One region of the Aeromicrobium sp. JP4 genome, then DNA from elsewhere that is predicted to be linked to it. Evidence: riboswitches for the same ligand, from Rfam matches in the RefSeq annotation. Region 1 holds a riboswitch; each other region holds the start of a gene.
What was found. A riboswitch is a leader RNA that binds a small molecule or an ion and turns the genes downstream of it on or off. The one in region 1 is predicted to bind cobalamin.
Positions count from the first base shown of each region.

Region 1 (4,270 bases):
TGAGCCAGTCGTGACCGAGCACCTTCGACACCTGGGGCGCGAAGGCGGGCGACTCCGCCAGCACCGTGCGGACCGGCCCCGTGGAGACGATCTCGCCCTCGGCCATCACCGCGACGGTGTCGGCCACGGTGGCGACGAACTCCACGTCGTGGCTGGACACGACGATCCCGCGACCCTCGGCGGCGAGGTCGCGCAGGATCGCCGCGAGGGCCGCCTTGCCCGGGTAGTCGAGGCCGCGGGTCGGCTCGTCCAGCGCGACCACCGCGGGGTGGGCCGTGAGGACGATCGCCAGGACGAGGGCCAGCTTCTGCCCCTCCGAGAGGTCGCGCGGATGACGGTCGCCGGGGATGCCCGGCGCGAGACGGTCGAGCAGCGCGCGGCAGGTCCCCGGGTCGACGACGGACTGGTCGTCGGCGGCGGCGCACTCGCGGTCGACGGTCTCGAGGTACAGCAGGTCGGAGGAGGTCTGCGGGACCAGGCCGACCAGCATCCGCGCCTCGGCCGGGCGCACGTCGCCCGGGTCCACCCCGTCGACGTCGACGACGCCCGCGGCCCGCGCGCCCGTGCCCTGCACGGCCCAGAGCAGCGAGCTCTTGCCCGACCCGTTGCGGCCCATGAGCGCGACGACCTCACCGTGGCCGACCTCCAGGTCGACCTCCTTCACGGCCGCGAAGCGCCCGTACTGCACGGTGATCCCCCGCGCTCGCAGCGCCGGCGGACGCTCGAACGGCACGTGAACGGGCGGCGGACCGAGCCGCGAGGCGAGCGGCCTCACCCGGCGCCGCGCCTCACGGACGGACAGCGGCAGCGGGCTCCAGTCGGCGAGGCGTCCGAGGTGCACGAGCGGCGGCGCGACCGGCGCGTCCACGAGCAGGGCCGCCGTCTCGCCGATGCGGACCCGGCCGTCCTCGACCACGACGAGCCGGTCGGCGAACGGCACGACGCGCTCCATCCGGTGCTCCGCGACGACGACGGTGAGCGCCAGGTCGTCGACGAGGCGCGCGATCGTGGCCAGGACGTCCTCGGCCGCGGTGGCGTCGAGCGCCGAGGTGGGCTCGTCGAGCACGAGCACGCGAGGGTGCATCGTCAGCACGGAGCCGATCGCGACGCGCTGCTGCTGGCCACCCGACAGCGAGCGCACCGAGCGGCGCCTCAGGTCGGCGATGCCGAGCAGGTCGAGCGTCTCCTCGACGCGGCGACGCATCGTCTGCGGGTCGAGGCCGAGGTGCTCCATGCCGTAGGCGAGCTCCTCCTCGACCACGTCGGCCACGAAGCCCGAGGCCGGGTCCTGCGCGACGTAGCCCACGAGGTGCGCCAGCTCGCGCGGCGGCCTGCCGAGGACGGACGAGCCGTCGATGCGGATGTCGCCGCCGAGCGTGCCGCCGGTGAAGTGGGGCACGAGGCCGTTGAGCATCCCCAGCAGCGTCGACTTGCCCGAGCCGGTGCGGCCGGACACCAGCACGAGCTCGCCCTCCTCGATCTCGAGGGAGACGTCGCGCAGCGTCGGGTCCTGGGCGCCGTCGTACCAGAAGGTCACGTCGTCGAACGAGATCATGCGTCCTCGCCTCCCACGTGGTCGTGGGCGACGGGCGCCTGCGGGGCGACGAACACGGGCAGGATCCCGATGGCGACCACCACGAGCGACAGCACGCTGAGCGACGGCCAGCCCGGGACGTCGGGGTAGATCACGGGGATCTGCTGCGTCGAAAGCACCTTGAGTCCGATCGCTACGGCGAGGCCGGACGCCGCGGTGAGGTACTCGGCCACCTGCCAGGCGATGGGACGGTAGCGGGTGCGGTGCACCCGGCGTCCCGCCGACCGCAGGGCCAGCACCGCGAAGACCAGGCCGAGGGCCAGCATCGGGTAGGACAGGAAGCGCGGGGCCGTGCCGTCGAGGTAGCCGTAGGTGCCCACGCTGAGGCCGAACAGGCCCACCAGCATCAGCACCCCCGTGGCGAAGCGGTCGCGAGGCGCGACCGTGCCGGAACGGCCGTAGCCCCGCGCGTCCATCCCGGCGGCGAGCGTCATCGAGCGGTCGAGGGCGTCCTCCAGCACGGGGATGACGATGCGGTGCATCGCGCCGGTGCCGCGGCTCGCGTCACCGCGCAGCTTGCGCGCGCGGTTCACCCGGCGCACGCTCTCGGCCAGCTGGGGGAAGACCGAGACGGCGACGACCAGGGCCGCGCCGACCTCGTAGAGCGCCGGCGGCGCGGCGGCGAGCAGCTTCTTGGGGTTCGCCAGGGAGTTCGCCGCGCCGATGCAGATGATCAGCGTGGCCAGGCGCATGCCGTCGTAGAGGCCCAGCAGCACCTCGTTGACCGTGACGTCACCGAGCAGCTGGACGCCCCGCGCCACCTCGGGCAGCGGGATCTCGGGCAGGCCGAACAGCACGGGGTCGCCCGGTGCCGAGCCGCCGCCGAGCAGGATGCGGAAGACGACGCGCATCACCACGATGAGCAGCCCGAAGTACAGGTAGTACCGGAACGACAGCGCCCACGGGGCGTCGCCGCGGCACGCCGCCACCACGAGCGCCGCGATCGCGACGATGACCAGCAGCAGGAAGGGGTTGAGCGTGAACGACGCGCCCGCCGCGAGGCCGAGCGCCCACAGCCACCACGCGCCGGGGTGCAGCTCGCGCCGGGGACGCCCGGTGGCGGGGCTCCTGACGGGGGTGGAGTCGACGACGGCGGTCATCCGGTCCCCTTCCCCGCGGTACGGGGGCGAGGTCCACGAGGGCGATCGCCCACCCGTCGTTGCGCGACAACATGTGGTGGTGGCCGTCCGGCGCGGGTTCCCGGCTCGCTCCGCCGGGTGGGGCGGGGCTCACGGTTGCGGCACAGCACCGGAATCTCACCGGTTTCCCCTGGGCCGGACGTTGGTCCAACGCCCGCGAGTCTACTCCCCCGCGACCGTCAGCCCGACCGGCGTCGGTACCACGTGACGCCCCCGGCGGCGGCCAGCAGCACCACGACGCCGGCTCCCGCGACCAGCGCGGCGGGCGACGTCGAGTCGGACCCGGCCTCACCGGCCGTCGGCTGGACCGCCGGTGCTCCGGCGACGGGCTCGTCCCCACCGGAGGTCGTCGGCGCCTCGGCGCTGGGCGTCGCACCGGACGACGGGGTCGCCGACGGGGTCGGCCCCGACGTGGCCGGCGAGGTCCCCGCGGACGGGGTCGCCGAGGCGCCGGGGACGGCCGCCTTCGGCGCGGCGGTCGCGGTGGTGCGCTCGGTCGAGCCCTTCGGGCGCGGCTTGTCCTTCGCACCCGGCTTCGACGTCCCGGAGGTCGGACGCGTCGTCTCCCGGGTGGGCTCCGGTGCGACCGTGGGCTGCACCGACGGCCACGTGCGCGAGGACGAGGTCTGGAACACGAACGCGACGGAGCCGCCCTGCGGCACCTTCAGCGCGGAGGCGCCCAGGCTCGAGTAGGCCCAGCCGGACTTCCCGTCCGAATAGAACAGCGCCCAGTAGGCGTCGCTCGGGGAGGCCTCGACGCAGGGGTCCGACGCGGGCGCACCGTCGACACGGCACACGAATCCCGGAGCGCGCGACGCGTAGGTCAGCCGGTGGCCGGCCTCGGTGAAGTTGCTCGCGGCACGGCCACCACCGTCGGAGTCGCACCCGACGCTCGAGCCCACCACGACCGTGACGCCCTGGCTGCCGCTGCACGCCGCGGCCTGGGCCGGTGCGCTGAGGGACGCGGGTCCGGCGGCGACCCCGAGGAGGGTCGCCGCCAGGACACGACGGAGCAGTCGGCTCACTTGACGACCCGGAAGACCTTCGCCCCGCTGCGGTTCGCGTACGCGCCGAAGACCGTCACCTTCGCCTTGCCGAGCTTCTTGCCGACACGGAAGGTGTGGGAGTAAGTGCCGTTCGACGAGGCCGTGCCGCGCTTGACGAGCTTCCCTCGGTAGTAGACGCGCACCGGCTCGCGGGCGGTGAGTCCGCCCACGACGACGCGCTGGAACCTGTTCTTCCTGACCTTGGTCCTGGCGACCTTGGTCGTCAGCGTGCGCTGGGCCAGGACCGGCACGGTGGTCGAGCCGGCTCGGTTCGCACGCGAGCCCGTCACCGTGATCGTCCGGGCGGCGTTGCCGGCGGGAGCCTTGACGCTGGCCGAGACGGCGCCGCTCGCCGGGACCGTGCCCGTGACGGTCCCTCCGCCGGAGACGGCGATCCGGACCTTCTCACCCGCCGCGAGCCCCGCGGCGGTGACCTTGATCGTGCGGCCGGCTGCGACGTACGCCGCGGCCTTCGTGACGGTGACCCTGGC
Region 1 covers NZ_CM143290.1:1,720,453-1,724,722, forward strand. The annotation lists gene ACY1JX_RS08540 (ABC transporter ATP-binding protein) at 1-1,555, opposite strand, end outside; gene ACY1JX_RS08545 (energy-coupling factor transporter transmembrane component T) at 1,552-2,694, opposite strand; cobalamin riboswitch at 2,769-2,904, opposite strand; gene ACY1JX_RS08550 (hypothetical protein) at 2,913-3,758, opposite strand; gene ACY1JX_RS08555 (prenyltransferase/squalene oxidase repeat-containing protein) at 3,755-4,270, opposite strand, start outside.

Region 2 (4,270 bases), 1.2 Mb from region 1:
AGCACGGTCAGCACGTCGGTCTGGCGCACGAGCGGCAGCGCGGTGGTGGCCGTGGCCGCGGCGAACGCGGGGACGCCGGCGACCACCTGGGTCTCGAAGTCGGGCGAGAGCCGGTCGTGCAGGTACATGAACGAGCCGTAGAGCATCGGATCGCCCTCGGCCAGGACGACGACGTCGCGGCCGGCCGCCAGGTGCGCGCGCACCCGCTCGGCGCACTCGGCGTAGAAGTCGGCCATCGCCCCGGCGTAGCCACCGGGGTGCTCGGTCGTCTGCGTCGTCACGGGGTAGACGAGGGCCTCCTCGACCACCCCCGCCGGGATCAGGTCGGCCGCGATCCGGCGCGCGTTCGACTGCTTGCCCACGCCCTGGTGGAAGACGATCACGTCGGCCGCGCCGATGAGCCGGGCGGCCTTGAGGGTGATCAGCTCGGGGTCGCCGGGGCCGACTCCGACGCCGTACAGCCGCCCGCTCACTCCGCCTCCTGGGCCAGGGCGTTGAGCGCCGACGCGGCCATCGCGGATCCGCCCCGGCGTCCGGTGACGGCGAGGAACGGCACGTCGAGGCCCGGATCGTCGGTCGCGAGGTCGATCAGGGCCTGCTTCGACTCGGCGGCGCCGATGAAGCCCACCGGCGTGCCGATGATCGCGGCCGGCCGCGGACCTCCGTCGCGGAGCGTCTCGAGGAGGTGGAACAGCGCCGTGGGCGCGTTGCCGAACGCGACGACCGCGCCCTCCAGCCGCTCGGTCCAGAGCGACACCGCGGCGGCCGACCGCGTGGTGCCCCACTCCTTCGCGAGCGTCGGGACGGCGGGGTCGCGCAGGAAGCACAGGACGTCGTTCTCGCGCGGCAGCCGGGCCCGCGTCACGCCGGCGGCGACCATGTGCGCGTCGGTGATGATCGGGGCCCCGGACTCCAGCGCGGAGCGGGCCGCGGACACCAGACCGGGATGGATCACGAGGTCCCGGGTCAGGTCGGTCTGACCGCACGCGTGGATCATCCGGACCGCCACCTTCTCGGCGTCCGCGGGGATGCGCGACAGGTCGGCCTCGGCGCGGATCGTGGCGAAGGAGTCGACGTAGATCGCGGCGCCGTCGGTGACGTAGTCGTAGCGGCGCGACGGTGGGGCGAGAGTCATGCGTTCTCCAGGTCGGGGACGATCAGGGTGCGCCACGGCGTCACCACGAGGTGCTGCGCTCCGTGCGCGCGGACCTCGTCGAACAGGCGGGCGTCGAGCCGGCCGTCGGGCACCGGCAGGTGCCACGCGATGCGGCCGTCGACCTGCTCGATCCTGCCAAGGTCCGGGGGAGCGCTGCTCACCCGGGTGCCGGGGTGGGGCTGCGACGGTGAGGCGAGCAGGGCCGCGCCGCCGCCGGGGAGCTCGTCGACGTGCCAGGGCGACTTCGCCCGGGCTCCCGCGAGCTCGACGAACCGCGAGGCGAGCGCTGCGAGAGCCTCTGGGGCGGCGGGCAGGGGGACCACGGGCCCCCACGATGCGCTGCCGACACGGACCTGGGCGGTGTCCGCGTCGAGGGCGACGAGTCCCAGGTCGAGGTCCCGGTCGAGCACGTCGCCGCGCCCGTCGTCGAGGACGAAAATGAAGCGGCCGGCCAGGGCCGCGAGGGCCGGCTCGGCACACAGCCGGCGGTCGAGCTCCTCGACGACGGGTCGCAGGTCCGCCCGCCCGCCGGACCGGCCGGTGAGCGGCGACGCCATGACGTTGCGGATGCGCTCGTGCGACGTCGAGGGCATGAGGCCCGTGGCCATCACCGCGTCCACGACGGCGTCGGACAGGCAGCCGTCGTCGTGCGGGATCGCCCGCACCTGCAGGTTGGCACGGCTGGTCAGGTGCACCGTGCCGTCGCCGTGGTCCCGGGCGACGTCGAGGAGCCCTCCGAGGGCGTCGACCGACACGGCACCGCCCGGGATGCGGATCCGGATCAGGGCGCCGTCGTCGGCGATCCACGGGCGCAGCAGGCCGGGGCACAGGTCGCGTCGAGTCCGTCCGGTCACCCGGTCATGGTGTCAGGCACCCTCCTGGCGACGCGCCGGCGGACGGGCTGCTACGTTCGTGGCGCCAGTCAAACTCAGCGATGAGCCAGGGAACCCGGTGAGAGTCCGGGACTGACGCGCAGCGGTGAGGGTGACGGGCGGGGCACGAAGCCACTGGACCGAGAGGTCTGGGAAGGCGCTCCGTCCGGTCGATCCCGAGTCCGAAGACCTGCTGGCCCTCACGGCGACCGCCGTTTGGTCCACCGGGCTTCGCGAAAGAGCCCCAGACCTCGAAGGACCGCGTCCGTGCGTACTCCATCCCGTCGTCCCCTCGTCCTGCTCGTCGGTGCCGCGCTCGCGCTGAGCGCCTGCTCGAGCAGCGATGCCACCCCCGATCCCGAGACCGCCGCGGGCTACCCGCGCGAGGTCGAGAACTGCGGCCGCACCACCGCCGTCACGGCACCTCCCGAGCGCATCGTGTCGCTCAACCAAGGTTCGACCGAGATCCTGCTGTCCCTGGGGCTCGCCGACCGCATGGCCGGCACCTCCACCTGGACCGATCCCGTCATGAAGGGCCTCGAGGAGGACAACGCGAAGGTCGAGCGACTCGCGGACAGCACGCCCTCGATGGAGCGGGTGCTCCAGACCGAGCCCGACCTCGTCACCGCCTCGTTCGCGAGCGTGCTCGGCCAGGGCGGCGTCGGCACGGCGGACGCCTTCGAGAAGCTCGGCGTCCCGACGTACCTGTCGCCCGCCGAGTGCGAGGGCAAGGAGAACGAGGGCGACGGCGACGGCGCGCGCACCGGGGTCCTCGAGATCGACACGATCTACCGCGAGGTCACCGAGCTCGCCGGGCTGCTCGACGTCGAGGCGCAGGGCGAGGAGCTCGTCGCCAGCCTGCAGGACCGGGTGGCCGCAGCGTCCGCGAAGGCGCCGGACGAGGAGGTCACCGTCCTCTACTGGTTCGCCAACAGCGAGGCGCCCTACATGGCCGGCTGCTGCGGTGGCCCCGGCATCATCACCCGCGCCCTGGGCCTGAAGAACGTCTTCGACGACACGAAGTCCGAGTGGCCCCAGATCGGCTGGGAGACGGTCGCGGAGCGCGACCCCGACGTCCTCGTGATCGGCGACCTCACCCGCAAGAGCCAGACGGCCGAGACGGCGAAGGCCAAGATCGAGTTCCTCGAGACCAACCCGGTCACCCGGGAGATGACGGCGGTGAGGAACCGCCGCTACGTCGCCCTCACCGGCGCCGCCCTGAACCCCTCGATCCGCACCGTCGAAGGACTGGAGCAGGTCGCCGACGCACTGGCCGACTTCGGCTTCTCACGGTGACGACGACCCGGCGCGCCTGGTTCCTGGGCTCCGCAGGACTGGCCCTGCTGGTGGCCTCGGCCTGCATCGCGGTCACGATCGGACCCTCCGACGTGGGTCCGCGGTCGGTCGTGTCCCTGGCGTGGTCGCGACTGGCCGGGGGCGAGTCCGGGCTGAGCCGGATCCAGGAGGGCATCGTCTGGGACCTGCGGCTGCCGCGCACGCTGCTCGCCGCGGCGTGCGGTGCCGGGCTGGCGGTGTGCGGCGTGATCCTGCAGTCCCTGCTGCGGAACCCGCTCGCCGATCCGTTCGTGCTGGGCGTGTCCTCCGGGGCCTCGACCGGCGCGGTGTCGATCGTCGTCCTCGGGGTCGGTGCGGGTGCGGTGGGCCTGGCCGCCGGAGCGTTCGTCGGCGCCATCGGGGCGTTCCTGCTCGTGCTCGTCCTGGCCGCGGCGGCGGGCGGGACCACCGACCGCGTCGTCCTCGCCGGGGTCGCGGCCACCCAGCTGTTCTCAGCGCTGACGTCGTTCATCGTCTTCACCTCTGCCGACGCGGAGCAGACGCGCGGCGTCCTCTTCTGGCTGCTCGGGTCGCTGGGCAGCGCCTCCTGGTCCGACGTCGCGGTGGTCGGCGTGACCGTGGTCGGAGCCGTGATCGCGTGCCTGCTGCTGGCATCGACGCTCGACGCGTTCGCGTTCGGCCAGGACAGCGCAGCCACGCTCGGCATCGACGTCGCCCGTGCACGGCTGATCCTGCTCGTCGTCACGGCCCTGACGACCGCGGTCATCGTCAGCACCTCGGGGGCGATCGGCTTCGTCGGCCTCGTGCTGCCGCACGTCGCGCGGGCGATGGTGGGCGTCAACCACCGGCGCATGCTGCCGCTCGCGGCGATCAGCGGGGCCGTGTTCCTGGTCTGGGTCGACACCGCGGCTCGCACCGTCATCGCGCCCCAGGAGCTTCCGGTCGG
Region 2 covers NZ_CM143290.1:529,209-533,478, reverse strand. The annotation lists gene ACY1JX_RS02695 (precorrin-2 C(20)-methyltransferase) at 1-473, opposite strand, end outside; gene ACY1JX_RS02690 (precorrin-8X methylmutase) at 470-1,135, opposite strand; gene ACY1JX_RS02685 (nitrite reductase) at 1,132-2,010, opposite strand; cobalamin riboswitch at 2,060-2,240, shown strand; gene ACY1JX_RS02680 (ABC transporter substrate-binding protein) at 2,296-3,324, shown strand; gene ACY1JX_RS02675 (FecCD family ABC transporter permease) at 3,321-4,270, shown strand, end outside.
Region 2: another riboswitch for cobalamin. It lies ahead of ACY1JX_RS02680 (ABC transporter substrate-binding protein); the one in region 1 lies ahead of ACY1JX_RS08545 (energy-coupling factor transporter transmembrane component T).

Region 3 (4,270 bases), 1.2 Mb from region 1:
GTGAGGCCGTCGTCCGGCACGGTCAGCGGCTTGCCCTGCGGCATCAGGCTGCTCCCTCGCGCGAGGAGGTGGCGGCGTGGACCACATCCGTCAGGCCGTCGGCCGTCACCTCGCCGAGTGGGACGTGGTCGGCGCGCAGGTGACCGGCCAGCTGGGCGGCCAGGCCGAGCCGGAAGCGGCCGGTCTCGCAGTCGACCACGACGCTGTCGAGGCCGGTGGCGGCCAGATGCGCGGCGGACCGGTGGGCCCGGCCGAGCGCATCGGCGCCCGAGGTGGCACGCCCGTCGGTGACCACGACCAGCAGCGGGCGCCGGGACGGGTCGCGCAGCGCCTCGCGGCGCAGGATCTCCGCCGAGCGCTCGAGGCCCTCCGCCAGCGGGGTGCGACCGCCGGCCGGCAGCTCGGCGAGGCGGCGTGAGGCCACGTCGACCGAGCCGGTGGGCGGCAGGACCACCTCGGCGGTGTGCTGACGGAACGTCACGAGGGCGACCTTGTCGCGGCGGCGGTAGGCGTCGAGCAGCAGCGAGAGCACGGCGGTCTTGACCTGCTCCATGCGGCGCCGGGCGGCCATCGAGCCCGAGGCGTCGACGCACAGCAGCACGAGGTTGGACTCCTGGCCGACCGTCTCGGCGCGGCGCAGGTCCGACGGCGAGAGCGCGAGGCCACGCCCGTCGACCAGTCCGCCGCGGCTCCGCTGATGCGGGGCGGCCGCCGCGATGGTGCCGGGAAGGTGGAGGCGACCGGACGCCGCATCGGGCCGCTGGCCGACGACGCGGCCCTGTGGCGTGCGGGCCCGGGAGCGTCGCCCGGACTGGCCCTCGCCGGTGCCGCGGACCACGAGCAGTCGCGCCCGGGTGGGGGCCCCGGCCGCGGCGACCGAGCCGGCGCCGGCCGGCTGCGGCTGCTGCTCGTCCTGGTTCGGGGACGCGTCGGGGGCGTCAGCGGGGCGCTGGTCCTCGGGACCGTCCTGGGGCGAGTCCGAGCCGGAGCCGTCCGGACCACCCGGGCCGTCGTCGTCGGGTCCGGGGTCGGGCTCGTCGTCGCCGAGCAGGTCGTCGAGGCGGTCCTCGTCGAGTCCGGGCTCGTCGAACGGGTTCCGGCGACGGCGGTGCGGCAGGGCCAGCCGCGCCGCGACGCGGACGTCCTCGCGGGTGATGTGGGTGCGCCCCTGCCATGCCGCGTGGGCCGCCGCGGTGCGGGCGGTGACGAGGTCGGCGCGCAGGCCGTCGACGTCGAACGCGGCACAGATCTCGGCGATCGTGGTGAGCGAGTCGTCGTCGAGGACGACGTCACCCACCAGCTCTTGGGCGGAACCGAGGCGGGCGCGCAACGCGTCCTGCTCCTGGGCCCAGCGGGCTGCGAAGCCGGCGGGATCGGCGTCGAACGCGAGGCGGCGTCGCACGACCTCGACGCGCAGCGCCGGCTCGCGGGGAGCCGACACCTCGACGGTCAGACCGAACCGGTCGAGCAGCTGCGGGCGCAGCTCACCCTCCTCGGGGTTCATGGTGCCGATGAGCACGAACCGCGACGCGTGCTCGACCGAGACCCCGTCGCGCTCGACGCTCACCCGTCCGGTCGCGGCGGCGTCCAGCAGCAGGTCGACGAGGTGGTCGTGCAGCAGGTTGACCTCGTCGACGTAGAGCAGGCCGCGGTGGGCGCGGGCCAGCAGACCGGGCTCGAACTCGACCACGCCGTCGCGCAGCGCCGAGTCGAGCTTCAGCGAGCCCGTGACGCGGTCGTCGCTCGCACCCACGGGCAGCTCGACGAGCCGCACGGGGCGCTCGTCGACGGGCGTCCCGGCGTCGAACGGTCCGTCGGGCGAGATCGCCGTCGGGTCCGCCGGATCGATGGAGAACCGATCACCCCGGTAGGCGCGCACCGGCGGCAGCACGTCGGCGAGTCCGCGCACGGTGGTGGTCTTGGCGGTGCCCTTCTCGCCACGCACCAGGACGCCGCCGATGAGCGGGTCGATCGCGACGAGGGTGAGGGCGAGGGTCATGTCGTCGGAGCCGACGACGGCACAAAAGGGGTACTGCGTTGGCATGTAGGGCTCCCGCTCGATCTGCCATGACGGTCCGCGACGCGGGCAGCGTCGCGGGTCGGATCGAGGCCGGTCTTCGGACTTCCCAGGTCTGTGCCTGAGTCACCGCAGCGGGCCCTGTGCCGGATTCTCACCGGCTTCCCAGATTCTCCCCGTGGCCATCGGCCGTGGGGCACCTCGAACCTTCGACCACACCCTAGACGCCGCCGGCAGGCCTCGGGCAGGGGGCCCGACCTGCGGACCCGGCGGGTTAGGGTGCTCGACCATGGATGCGCACGTGACCGTCGTCGGAGTCGGGGCCGACGGCTGGGATGGCCTGCCGGAGTCCTCACGGTCGCTCGTGGGGGCCGCCGCCACCCTGCTCGGCGGACGCCGTCACCTCGACGCGATCCCTGCGGTTGCAGGGCAGGACCGGGTCGCATGGCCCTCCCCGTTGCGTGAACGGCTCCCCGCCCTGCTGGACGAGGCGCGCGAGCCGGTCGTCGTCCTCTCGTCCGGCGATCCGCTCGTGTCCGGCATCGGCACCACGCTGCTCGAACTGCTCGGTCTGGAGCGGGTCACGGTCGTCCCGGCGGTGTCGTCGGTCGCGCTGGCCCGGGCGCGGATGGGCTGGCCGGCCGAGTCGGTGACTGTCGTCAGCGTCGTCGGGCGCGATGTCCGGCTCGTCGTCCCTGCGCTCTCAGCCGGGCGGCGGTTGCTGGTGCTGTCGAGCGACGAGACCACTCCTGCGGCCGTGGCGACGCTGCTCGCCGACCTGGGCTGGGGCGACTCCGAGCTGGTCGTGCTGGGCCACCTCGGCTCCACCGACGAGTCGCGGGCCACGTCGACGGCGCGAGCCTGGGACATCACCGACGTGCCCCGCCTCAACGTCCTGGCGGTGGAGGTTCGCGGCTCCGGCCCGGGCTGGGCGGCCGGGGGAGTCCTGCCCGACGACGCGTTCCAGCACGCCGGCCAGATCACCAAGCGCGACCTGCGCGCCAGTGCGCTCGCGCGGCTGGCGCCGGCCCCGGGCCAGTTGCTGTGGGACGTGGGCGCCGGCAGCGGCTCGATCGGCGTCGAGTGGATGCGCGCCTGGCCCAGTGCCCGGGCGATCGCCGTCGAGCCACGACCCGACCGCCTCGCGCTCATCCGCGGCAACGCCGACGCCCTGGGAGTCCCCGCGCTCCAGGTCGTCGAGGGCTCGGCTCCCGAGGCGCTCGAGGGTCTCGACCGGCCGGACGCGGTGTTCGTCGGCGGGGGAGCGACGGTCGACGGGGTCCTCGACAGCTGCTGGGACGCCCTGCGGCCCGGCGGCCGCCTCGTCGTCCACGGCGTCACGGCCGAGACCGAGGCCGTGCTGCTCGAGCGATACCGTCGCCACGGCGGCGAGCTCGTCCGCCTGCACGTCGAGCGGGCCGAGCCGCTCGGATCCTTCACCGGCTGGACGCCCGCGCGCGCCGTCAGCCAGTGGTCCGTCACCAAGGGAGACTCATGACCGTCCACTTCGTCGGGGCCGGCCCCGGTGCCGCCGACCTGCTCACCCTGCGCGCGGTGCGCCTGCTGGAGGCCGCCGACGTGTGCCTCTACGCGGGTACCTACCTCGACGCCGAGGTGCTGGGGCACTGCCGCGAGGGCGCCCGTCTGGTCGACACGCAGCACCTCGACCTCGACGAGATCACGGAGCACCTCGTGAGTGCGCACGCCGAGGGCCTCGAGGTCGTCCGGCTGTGCTCGGGCGACCCGTCGCTGTACTCCGCCGTGCACGAGCAGGCACGTCGGCTCGACGCCGCGCAGGTGCCGTGGGACGTGACGCCCGGGGTGCCCGCCTACGCCGCCGCGGCCGCGATCGTGGGTGCCGAGCTGACGGTTCCCGAGGTCGCTCAGTCCGTCGTGCTGACCCGCACCCAGGCCCGCTCGACCGCCATGCCCGAGGGCGAGCGGCTCGCCGCCTTCGCCGCGACCGGTGCGACGCTGGCGCTGCACCTGGGGATCACCCGCACGCGCGAGCTGGCCGCCGAGCTGGCCGAGCACTACGGCCAGGACTGCCCCGTCGTGGTGGTGTCGAAGGCGACCCAGCCCGACCAGCTCGTGCTGCGCGGCACGCTGGGCGACATCGGCGGTCAGGTGGAGCAGGCCGGTCTGCGGCAGGCGGCCGTCATCCTCGTCGGGCCGGCGCTGGCACCCGACGTGCGCGGCGGCGAGTCGTTCCTCTACGCCGCCAGCCGGGAGCGCCGCGCTCGCGGCTGATCA
Region 3 covers NZ_CM143290.1:534,506-538,775, reverse strand. The annotation lists gene cobO (cob(I)yrinic acid a,c-diamide adenosyltransferase) at 1-44, opposite strand, end outside; gene ACY1JX_RS02710 (VWA domain-containing protein) at 44-2,044, opposite strand; cobalamin riboswitch at 2,092-2,236, opposite strand; gene cbiE (precorrin-6y C5,15-methyltransferase (decarboxylating) subunit CbiE) at 2,307-3,515, shown strand; gene cobM (precorrin-4 C(11)-methyltransferase) at 3,512-4,267, shown strand; gene ACY1JX_RS02695 (precorrin-2 C(20)-methyltransferase) at 4,268-4,270, opposite strand, start outside.
Region 3: another riboswitch for cobalamin. It lies ahead of ACY1JX_RS02710 (VWA domain-containing protein); the one in region 1 lies ahead of ACY1JX_RS08545 (energy-coupling factor transporter transmembrane component T).